One region of the Pseudomonas gebzensis genome, then DNA from elsewhere that is predicted to be linked to it. Evidence: predicted binding sites of a transcription regulator. Region 1 holds the regulator's gene; each other region holds the start of a gene.
The links. Region 1 encodes FliA, which starts transcription of late flagellar genes. Its sites were predicted from a motif close to CTAAAGTTTNNNNNNNNNNNGCCGNTAA; they were not measured.
Positions count from the first base shown of each region.

Region 1 (2,202 bases):
CTCTCGACCAGCTCGCGCGCGTGTTTTTTCAGGGTGCCTTCAAACTCACCCAGAGAGGTATCGATAGATTCCATTGCGCCCCCTGGCGACTTAGCCGTTCACGCGCTCGAAGATCTTCTCGATCTTTTCTTTGAGCACCTGGGCGGTGAAAGGCTTGACCACGTACCCGTTCACACCAGCCTGTGCGGCCTCGATGATCTGGTCGCGCTTGGCTTCGGCAGTGACCATCAGCACCGGCATGCTCTTGAGCGTGTCGTGGGCACGCACCTTGCGCAGCAGGTCGATGCCGGACATGCCGGGCATGTTCCAGTCGGTCACCAGGAAGTCGTAATTGCCCCGCTCCAGCATCGGCAGGGCGGTGAGGCCATCGTCGGCCTCTTCGGTGTTGGTGAAACCCAGATCGCGCAGCAGGTTCTTGATGATCCGCCGCATCGTCGAGAAATCGTCAACGATGAGGATTTTCATGTCTTTGTTCAATTAGAGATCTCCAAACAGTCTCATCACGCGCTCGGCGCCGAGCGTGTGCGTCATTCGTTCTTTAAGCGGCACATTGCAAGCCTTGCGCTGCAACCTGTGCGGCGTTGTCTGACCGTTACATGCCTTGCAAAACCACCGCGATCCACGTTTGCCGGTCACCTGCCGCGCCGGCGCGTCAGCGCGCGCGCCACTCACCCAGGCGACTGCGCAGACGCGCCGCGCACTGGCTGTGCAACTGGCTGACCCGCGATTCGCTGACCCCCAGCACCTCGCCGATTTCCTTGAGGTTCAGCTCTTCGTCGTAATACAGCGCCAGGACCAGACGTTCACGCTCCGGCAGGTTGGCGATGGCATCGGTCAAGGCCGCCTGGAACCGTTCGTCTTCAAGGCCACGGCCCGGTTCGATCTGGCCGCTGGCACCGTCCTCGTGCAGCCCTTCGTGTTCGCCGTCCTGCAGCAGGTCGTCGAAACTGAACAGGCGGCTACCCAAGGTATCGTTGAGGATGCCGTAATAATCATCCAGCCCCATCTTGAGTTCGGCAGCAACCTCGTGATCTTTAGCGTCACGTCCGGTTCTGGCTTCAACGGCGCGCATCGCCTCGCTGACCATGCGCGTGTTGCGGTGCACCGAGCGCGGTGCCCAGTCACCCTTGCGCACCTCATCGAGCATGGCGCCGCGGATGCGAATGCCGGCGTAGGTCTCGAAACTGGCGCCCTTGCTGGCGTCGTATTTGTTGGCCACTTCGAGCAGACCGATCATGCCGGCCTGGATCAGGTCCTCGACCTGCACGTTGGCCGGCAGCCGGGCCAGCAAGTGGTAGGCAATGCGCTTGACCAGCGGCGCGTAGCGCTCGATCAGCTCGTACTGGGAATCTTTGGCTGCCCGGCTGTACATCTTGTAACCGCTCGCACTCATAGCACCGGCCCTGCGCTGGTCGGCTGCACCAGGCGCTCGACGAAGAACTCCAGGTGGCCGCGAGGATTGGCTGGCAGCGGCCAGCTGTCGACCTTCTGCGCGATGGCCTTGAACGCCAGGGCGCATTTGGAACGGGGGAACGCTTCGTACACGGCGCGCTGCTTCTGCACCGCCTTGCGCACGCATTCGTCGTAGGGCACGGCGCCGACGTACTGCAGGGCCACATCGAGGAAGCGGTCGGTGACCTTGGTCAGCTTGGCGAACAGGTTGCGCCCTTCCTGCGGGCTCTGCGCCATGTTGGCCAGCACGCGGAAGCGGTTCATGCCGTAATCGCGGTTGAGCAGTTTGATCAGTGCGTACGCGTCAGTGATCGAGGTCGGCTCGTCGCACACCACCAGCAGCACTTCCTGGGCCGCGCGCACGAAGCTCACCACCGAGTCGCCAATGCCGGCGGCGGTGTCGATCACCAGCACGTCGAGGTTGTCGCCAATCTCGCTGAAGGCCTGGATCAACCCGGCGTGCTGCGCAGGCTGCAAGTGCACCATGGTCTGCGTGCCCGACGCCGCCGGCACGATGCGCACACCGCCTGGGCCCTGCAACAGCACGTCGCGCAGCTCGCAGCGGCCTTCGATGACGTCGGCCAGGGTGCGCTTGGGGGTCAGGCCCAGCAGCACGTCGACGTTGGCCAGGCCAAGGTCGGCGTCGAGCAGCATGACCCTGCGTCCCAGCTCGGCCAGGGCCAGGGACAAGTTGACTGAAACGTTGGTCTTGCCGACGCCGCCTTTACCGCCGGTTACGGCGATCACCTG
Region 1 is NZ_JAXQNS010000001.1:477,365-479,566, reverse strand. Features, by position in the region: gene SJI00_RS02235 (protein phosphatase CheZ) at 1-74, opposite strand, end outside; gene SJI00_RS02230 (chemotaxis response regulator CheY) at 91-465, opposite strand; gene fliA (RNA polymerase sigma factor FliA) at 653-1,393, opposite strand; gene fleN (flagellar synthesis regulator FleN) at 1,390-2,202, opposite strand, start outside.

Region 2 (2,202 bases), on a different contig from region 1:
GCGGCGGCGTGGATTCCATGTTCTGTTCAGGATTGATGGTCTTGTCCGGCGCCATCTCCGGCGTGCCGCCCAGGTCGATGACGTAAGGCGTGCCGCTTTCGGCAAAACCGATCGGGTCCTGGAAGTAGCCGGCAATGGCGATCTTCTGCTCCGGCGTAGCCGTGGACATCAGCCACAGCACCAGGAAGAACGCCATCATGGCCGTGGCGAAGTCGGCGAAGGCGATTTTCCAGGCGCCGCCGTGGTGTCCGTCGCCGAAGCGCTTGACGCGCTTGACGATGATGGGCTGGTTGTTCTCCATGACTCAGCGACCGCGGACCGCTTGTTCCAGCTCGGCGAAGCTTGGACGATGGCCCGGGTAGAGCACCTTGCGGCCGAACTCCACGGCCAGCGTGGGCGGCATGCCGGAGGCCGAAGCCACCAACGAGGCCTTGATCGCCTCGTACACGTTGATCTCTTCCTTGGCATCGTGCTTGAGGCAATTGGCCAGCGGGCCGAAGAAGCCGTAGGCCGCGAGAATACCGAAGAAGGTACCGACCAGCGCCGCACCGACGTGCATACCGATGGCCGCCTGGTCGCCCTCACCCAGCGACGCCATGGTCACCACGATGCCCAGTACCGCCGCGACGATACCGAAACCAGGCATGCCATCGGCAATGCCGGTGACCGCATGAGAGGGGTGCTCGAGCTCTTCCTTCATGTTCAGCAGCTCCATGTCGAACAAGCCTTCAAGCTCATGGGGCGCCATGTTGCCGGTGGACATGATGCGCAGGTAATCGCAGATGAACGCGATCATCGATGCGTCACCGATGATGCTCGGGTACTTGCTGAAGATGGGGCTGGCGGCGGGGTCTTCGATGTCGGCCTCAATCGCCATCATGCCTTCGCGGCGGCTCTTGTTGAGGATCTCGTACACCAGGCTCAGCACTTCCAGATAAAAAGCGTGGGTATAACGCGACTTGAACATCTTCAGGGATTTCTTGAAGACGTGCATCGTCATGCTGCCGGGGTTGGCCTGGATGAACGCACCCAGTGCGGCGCCGCCGATGATGAGCACTTCGAACGGCTGAATCAGGGCACCGATCTTGCCGTGCGAGAGAACGTAACCGCCGAGCACGCTGGCGAATACGATGATAATGCCGATAATTTTTGCCATAAATTCAACGTATTAGCAGATGTGAAAAAGGACCTTGAGGGGGGCTCTGAAACTCTTCTTCTACTTATCGGCAGAACTGCGCCAGACTATAGCCACTCCTAGCGAAAAGCCAGTTCGGACTGATGTCAAAATGCCAAGTGAAACCAAGGTCCCAAGTCAGACTCCATCGACGCTAGAGGCGTGGGTGAAGGTGCTCGATGGCGTTCGGCTTCCTGTTCCGAAGGAAAGCCACGACCGCGTGCTGTCGGCCATCAACGACTCACGCCGCTCGCTGCGCGACATCGCTGAACTGATGCAGGGCAGCCCCGCGCTGGTGCTGTCGGTGATGCGTGAGGCCAACCACTCGGCCAACGCCAGCCAGGCAGAACCGGCCGAAAGCCTGGAAGTGGCGCTCAATCGCCTGGGCCTGGCGCGCTGCGCGCAACTGCTCGCCCGCCTGCCGGCGATACCCAGCAGCGACCTGCCGCCCACGCTCAACCAGTTCGTGCAGATCAGCCAGCACGCCAGCCAGCAGGCCAGCGGCCTGTTCGCCAGCCGTCTGGCACGGCTATGGCAGGAAATCCACTGGGGCAGCCTGTTGTTTCTGTCGCCACTGTGGCCGCTGGCGCTGACCTACCCCGCATTGCTCGATACCTGGGAGCTGCGGGTCATTCACCGCGGTGAGGACGCGGCGCAGGTCGAGCAGGAGCTGTTCGGCGTACGCATCATGGCGCTGTGCCGCGCGGTGGCCGAACACTGGCGGCTGCCAGAGTGGGTGACCCAGGGTTACCGCCTGCTGCTCGAAGAGCGTGAGCATCTGGCCCAGGTGATCAGCATCTCCCGTGAGCAGGATCCGCTGGAACAGCAACACCGCCTGGACCAGGAACCCGGCCTGCGCCGCTGGTTCAACCAACCCGCCAACACCGTGTTGCTGGCCAACAATTTAGCGCTGGCCGCGCAAGTGGGCTGGGACAACCCGCACTTGTTGCGCTGGCAGTTGCTCACCGCGCTGTACCTGCAGACCAGCCTGGACGATGTGCAGAACCAGGTGCACCAACAGGCTGCCG
Region 2 is NZ_JAXQNS010000008.1:27,382-29,583, reverse strand. Features, by position in the region: gene motB (flagellar motor protein MotB) at 1-301, opposite strand, end outside; gene motA (flagellar motor stator protein MotA) at 305-1,156, opposite strand; gene SJI00_RS15905 (HDOD domain-containing protein) at 1,287-2,202, shown strand, end outside.
Region 2: the regulator FliA is predicted to act here: its motif matches at 1,221-1,248, upstream of motA (flagellar motor stator protein MotA).

Region 3 (2,202 bases), on a different contig from region 1:
CTTGCTCTCCGGCCCGCGCCGCCTCGATAGCCGCGTTGAGCGCGAGCAAGTTGGTTTGCTCGGCAATACCACGAATGACGTCGAGCACCTTGGCGATTTCCTTGACCTGCCCGGCCAGTTGCTCAACGGTGGTCGAGGAGTCCTGGATCTCCACAGTGGCATCATTGACCGCCGTCACCGCATCACGCGCCTGGGTCACACCGCGGTTGGCCTGATCAGAGGCAGTGCGTGATGCTTCGGAGGTGGAAACGGCGTTGCGCGCTACTTCATCGACCGACGACGTCATCTGATTGACCGCGGTGGCAGCCTGACGGATCTCGTCGTTCTGCCTCAGCAGCCCGCGGCTACCATCTTCCGTCACGCTGTTGAGCTCTTCAGCCGCAGAGGCCAGCTGATTGGCCGCATCGGAGATCTGGTGGAGCGTCTGCTTGAGGCTGCCCTGCATGCTGCCAAGGGCGTTGATCAGTTGGCCTGTTTCATCACCCGCATCGCTGGTGATCGACTGGCTCAGGTCACCGCCGGCAATCAACTGCGCCGAGGCGACGGCTGAGCTGATCGGCCGGCCGATCAGACGGCTCACCAGGATGCCCATGGCAAACGCCGCAATGAAGGCAAGCAGAATGCCCGCGTAGAGCGTCATGGACACCTGCTGCCCTTGCTCGGCGGCATCCACACCGCCTTGCTTGATCTGGCGGTTGTTCGATTCGACCATGATGGTGAATTCGGCCATGACCTTTTTGTACACCTCGGCCATCTCACCCGTGATCAGGCCACGCGCGGTTGGCAGATCGTTCGCCCTGACTGCTGCCAAGACCTTTTGAACCTGCTGCTGGTACGCCGGCCAATCCTTCTCCAACTGGTCACCGGCCGCACGCTCGTCATCTTCCAACGGCGTCTGCCGGTAGAGGGCAAAGGCGCGCTCACTGGCGGCCTGGCTGGCTGCCATGGCTTGTAGAATGCTGTCCTTGGTTTGCTCTGGAGCCCCTTCGGCGGTGGCCGTGATCAGCGCATAGATGTCGCGTTGCTGGGCGATTGCCTCAGACCGTGCCTCTGCCGTTTTCGACACCGAGACAAGGTTATTGGAGAACACCAGTCGCAGACTCTGCGACATCTGACTCACACCACGGCTACCCAACAGACCAACACCGAGCGTAATCACTGCGCAGACCCCGAACGCCGTCAGGAGCTTGGTGGAAAGACGAGCATTTTTTAAAAACATGGTGGTTCTCGAAGGCCGCAATTGTGTACTGAGGCTATCGACGAGGGGCATCAAAGATTGAGCGTTATTTCAGCCAGGGCCGCTCAGACCACGGTGGATCTCAGTCCCGTCCGGCGCCCTGGCTGTCCACGGGTGGGGAATACGCGATTCGGTCCTCGCCGAGTCGATGAAAAGGCGATTTCTTTATCCAGGGCAACGCCTTGTGGAATACCAACAGCTCTATTGCCCAGCCACTGAGGCAGAACACGGTTCTTGCACCCTTCTCCAATGGCATTTCATAAGACAGCGCGACGGTAGCGAACATGAGGCTGCCGAAAAAGAAGGAGGTGGCCATGGCATTCATGAGGAAATTCAGCCTGGGCCAGCTTTTTGGCAGCAGCTCCAGCGGGCCCAGTGCAAACAAGATAATGCCCAACGGCACCGTGTACATGATCAAAGATGCAGAGGGCTCTGCATAACGCAGCGCCATCACCCCTACCACCAACCACAGGCATGCTGCAGTTCGAGACCTGGTCGGCGTTACGCGCACGCTGAGTGCCCGCAGCTTTTGCCCTATACCCATCTGTCACTCTCCCTGGCTCGCGATCAGCGAGTCTATCACTCAGGGTGTGTAGAGAAACGATGGGAACGCGCGGGGCGCAGGCCATGTAGAGCAGCTACGCGAACGCAAGCCGATGCCAATGCCCAGGGCCATTCATGCGCGTCCCCGCGCTGGCGGGTAGCGTTAGAAGCGCCACTCCTCGGCCCGGACCAACTGACAGAACGCCCCCTCGAGCGTTGCATTGTGATGCGCGATGATGTCCTCGGCTTTGATCACTGGCGTGTCCGAACAGGTGTGGCCGTCGGCGATCAGTACTGTATCGAAGCCAAGATCTCGCGCAGCACGGCAGGTGCTGTCGACGCAGTATTGCGTTTTCATCCCAGTGATGACTACGCCGGTAGCGCCACAAGTGCGCAGTTGGTCGGCCAGGCCAGTCATTGCA
Region 3 is NZ_JAXQNS010000006.1:308,778-310,979, forward strand. Features, by position in the region: gene SJI00_RS14060 (methyl-accepting chemotaxis protein) at 1-1,219, opposite strand, end outside; gene SJI00_RS14065 (hypothetical protein) at 1,320-1,688, opposite strand; gene SJI00_RS14070 (cysteine hydrolase family protein) at 1,944-2,202, opposite strand, start outside.
Region 3: the regulator FliA is predicted to act here: its motif matches at 1,254-1,281, upstream of SJI00_RS14060 (methyl-accepting chemotaxis protein).

Region 4 (2,202 bases), on a different contig from region 1:
GAAGTATCAAGGCCGCCGGAATACGCCAGTACGACCTTCTTTACGTCCGCCATGCCATCACTCCACGGGGTTGTACGGAAAGCCTCCGATTCTACCGGCCTTGCGCACAGATTTACAGGGGCGCGACAGCTTGTGATGACAAAGCGACAGTGGCCGAACGTGCGCCGCCGTTCATGGCTTGACCCTCATTTGCCCTGGGCAGGCGCGGCCGCTGGAACAGGGGCGGCCTGGGCAGCGGCAGGCGTGGCAGGCGATGCAGGGGCTGAGGTGGATGCCTTGCCCTCAGCCGCCGCTGGGCCAGGCTCCGCGGAGGCCGCTTGCGGTGCCTGCGCGGGCTTCTCGGCAGGCCGAGGAGCTGGCGTGACACGCTCGAGCTGGATGTTCACCCGCCGATTTCGCGCACGGTTGGCGGCGGTGTTGTTTTTCACCAGCGGGTAACGCTCGCCATGGAAGCGCACCAGAATCTGCTCCATCGGTACGCCATGGCCGACCAGATAATCCGCCACGGCCAACGCACGGCGGCGGGACATGTCACGGTTGCTCAGGCGGTTGCCGCTGTTGTCGGAATGGCCATCGAGCTCGATGTGGTTCACCGACGGATCAGCCTTGAGGTAGTCCAGAATCAGGTCCAGCCGCGTGCGCGCAGCACTGTCCAGCTCGGCGCCCGTGCCAGGGAACGCGACCTGGGTCTGCCGCACCTGGTCGTAGTTCATCGGCAACAGTTTGCCCGCGCAGGCCAGGTAGTCATCGAACCCCTTGGCGAAGCTCACCGGCAACACACGCACTTCGATGGCCTGCCCACCCATGCCGGAGGCTTTGCGCACCACGGCGCTGCGCCCCTCCAGCAGGCCACTGATCACCCGGCTGGCCTGGGCCTGAGTCGAGGTGAACAACAGGCCACTGGCCGCCAGGCGCACCGAGCCCAGGCCGATATCGCCACGCCCCGGCTGCCAGGGCGCTGCTGCGGCCAGCAGGGAGGCGCTGCCAGTGCCCAGCAAGTGGCTGTCAGAGCGCAGGCTGAAGGTCGGCTGCTCGCCAGCCCGGCGAACGAATTCACCGCTGCCAAACCCTTTGATCGGCTGGACCAGACGGCACTCGAACTGATCGCCCTCGACCTTCCAGGCGACGTCTTCCAAGCGGCTCTGCAGGGTCATGGCCCCTGCCGGCAGGCTGGCGAGCAGCGTGAGGATGAACAGGTAACGCTGGCGCACGGGTGGCTCCATGAATCGTTGCGGCATACCTGCAGGCTATCGGACGTGTCGGCTAAAACTTGATAGTGGCCCTGCAGCCTTGGCAGCGCAGATGCTCGGACGGCGCTTTTCCGGTAGCATTGGCGCCCTGAGTTCGACCCGCCTGGAATCCCCAATGTCCGATCGCCTGACCCTCCTGCGCCCCGACGACTGGCACATCCATCTGCGCGATGGTGCTGTGCTGCGTCACACCGTTGCGGATGTCGCACGCACCTTCGCCCGCGCCATCATCATGCCTAATCTGGTGCCCCCGGTGCGCAGTGCCGATGAAGCCGGCGCCTATCGCGAGCGCATCCTCGCCGCCCGTCCAGCGGGCAGCCGCTTCGAGCCGCTGATGGTGCTGTACCTCACCGACCGCACCACCCGCGAGGACGTCCTGGCCGCCAAGGCCAGTGGCTTCGTGTATGCCGCCAAGCTCTATCCGGCAGGCGCCACGACCAACTCCGACTCCGGCGTGACCAGCATCGACAAGATCTTCCCGGCCATCGAAGCCTTGGCCGAAACCGGCCTGCCGCTCTTGGTGCACGGCGAAGTGACGCGCCCCGAGATCGACGTGTTCGACCGTGAAAAGCGCTTTATCGACGAGCACATGCGCCGTCTGGTCGAGCGTTTCCCCGACCTGAAGGTGGTTTTCGAGCACATCACCACAGGCGATGCGGCGCAGTTCGTCAACGAGGCCTCGGCCAACGTGGGCGCCACCATCACCCCCCAGCACCTGCTGTACAACCGCAACCACATGCTGGTGGGCGGTATCCGTCCGCACTTCTATTGCCTGCCGATCCTCAAGCGCAACACCCACCAGGTGGCACTGCTCGATGCGGCTACCAGCGGCAGCCCGAAGTTCTTCCTGGGCACCGATTCGGCGCCGCATGCGCGTCATGCCAAGGAAAATGCCTGCGGTTGCGCCGGCTGCTATACCGCCTACGCCGCCATCGAGCTCTATGCCGAGGCA
Region 4 is NZ_JAXQNS010000005.1:353,430-355,631, reverse strand. Features, by position in the region: gene SJI00_RS12435 (argininosuccinate synthase) at 1-53, opposite strand, end outside; gene SJI00_RS12430 (flagellar protein MotY) at 186-1,211, opposite strand; gene pyrC (dihydroorotase) at 1,366-2,202, shown strand, end outside.
Region 4: the regulator FliA is predicted to act here: its motif matches at 1,248-1,275, upstream of SJI00_RS12430 (flagellar protein MotY).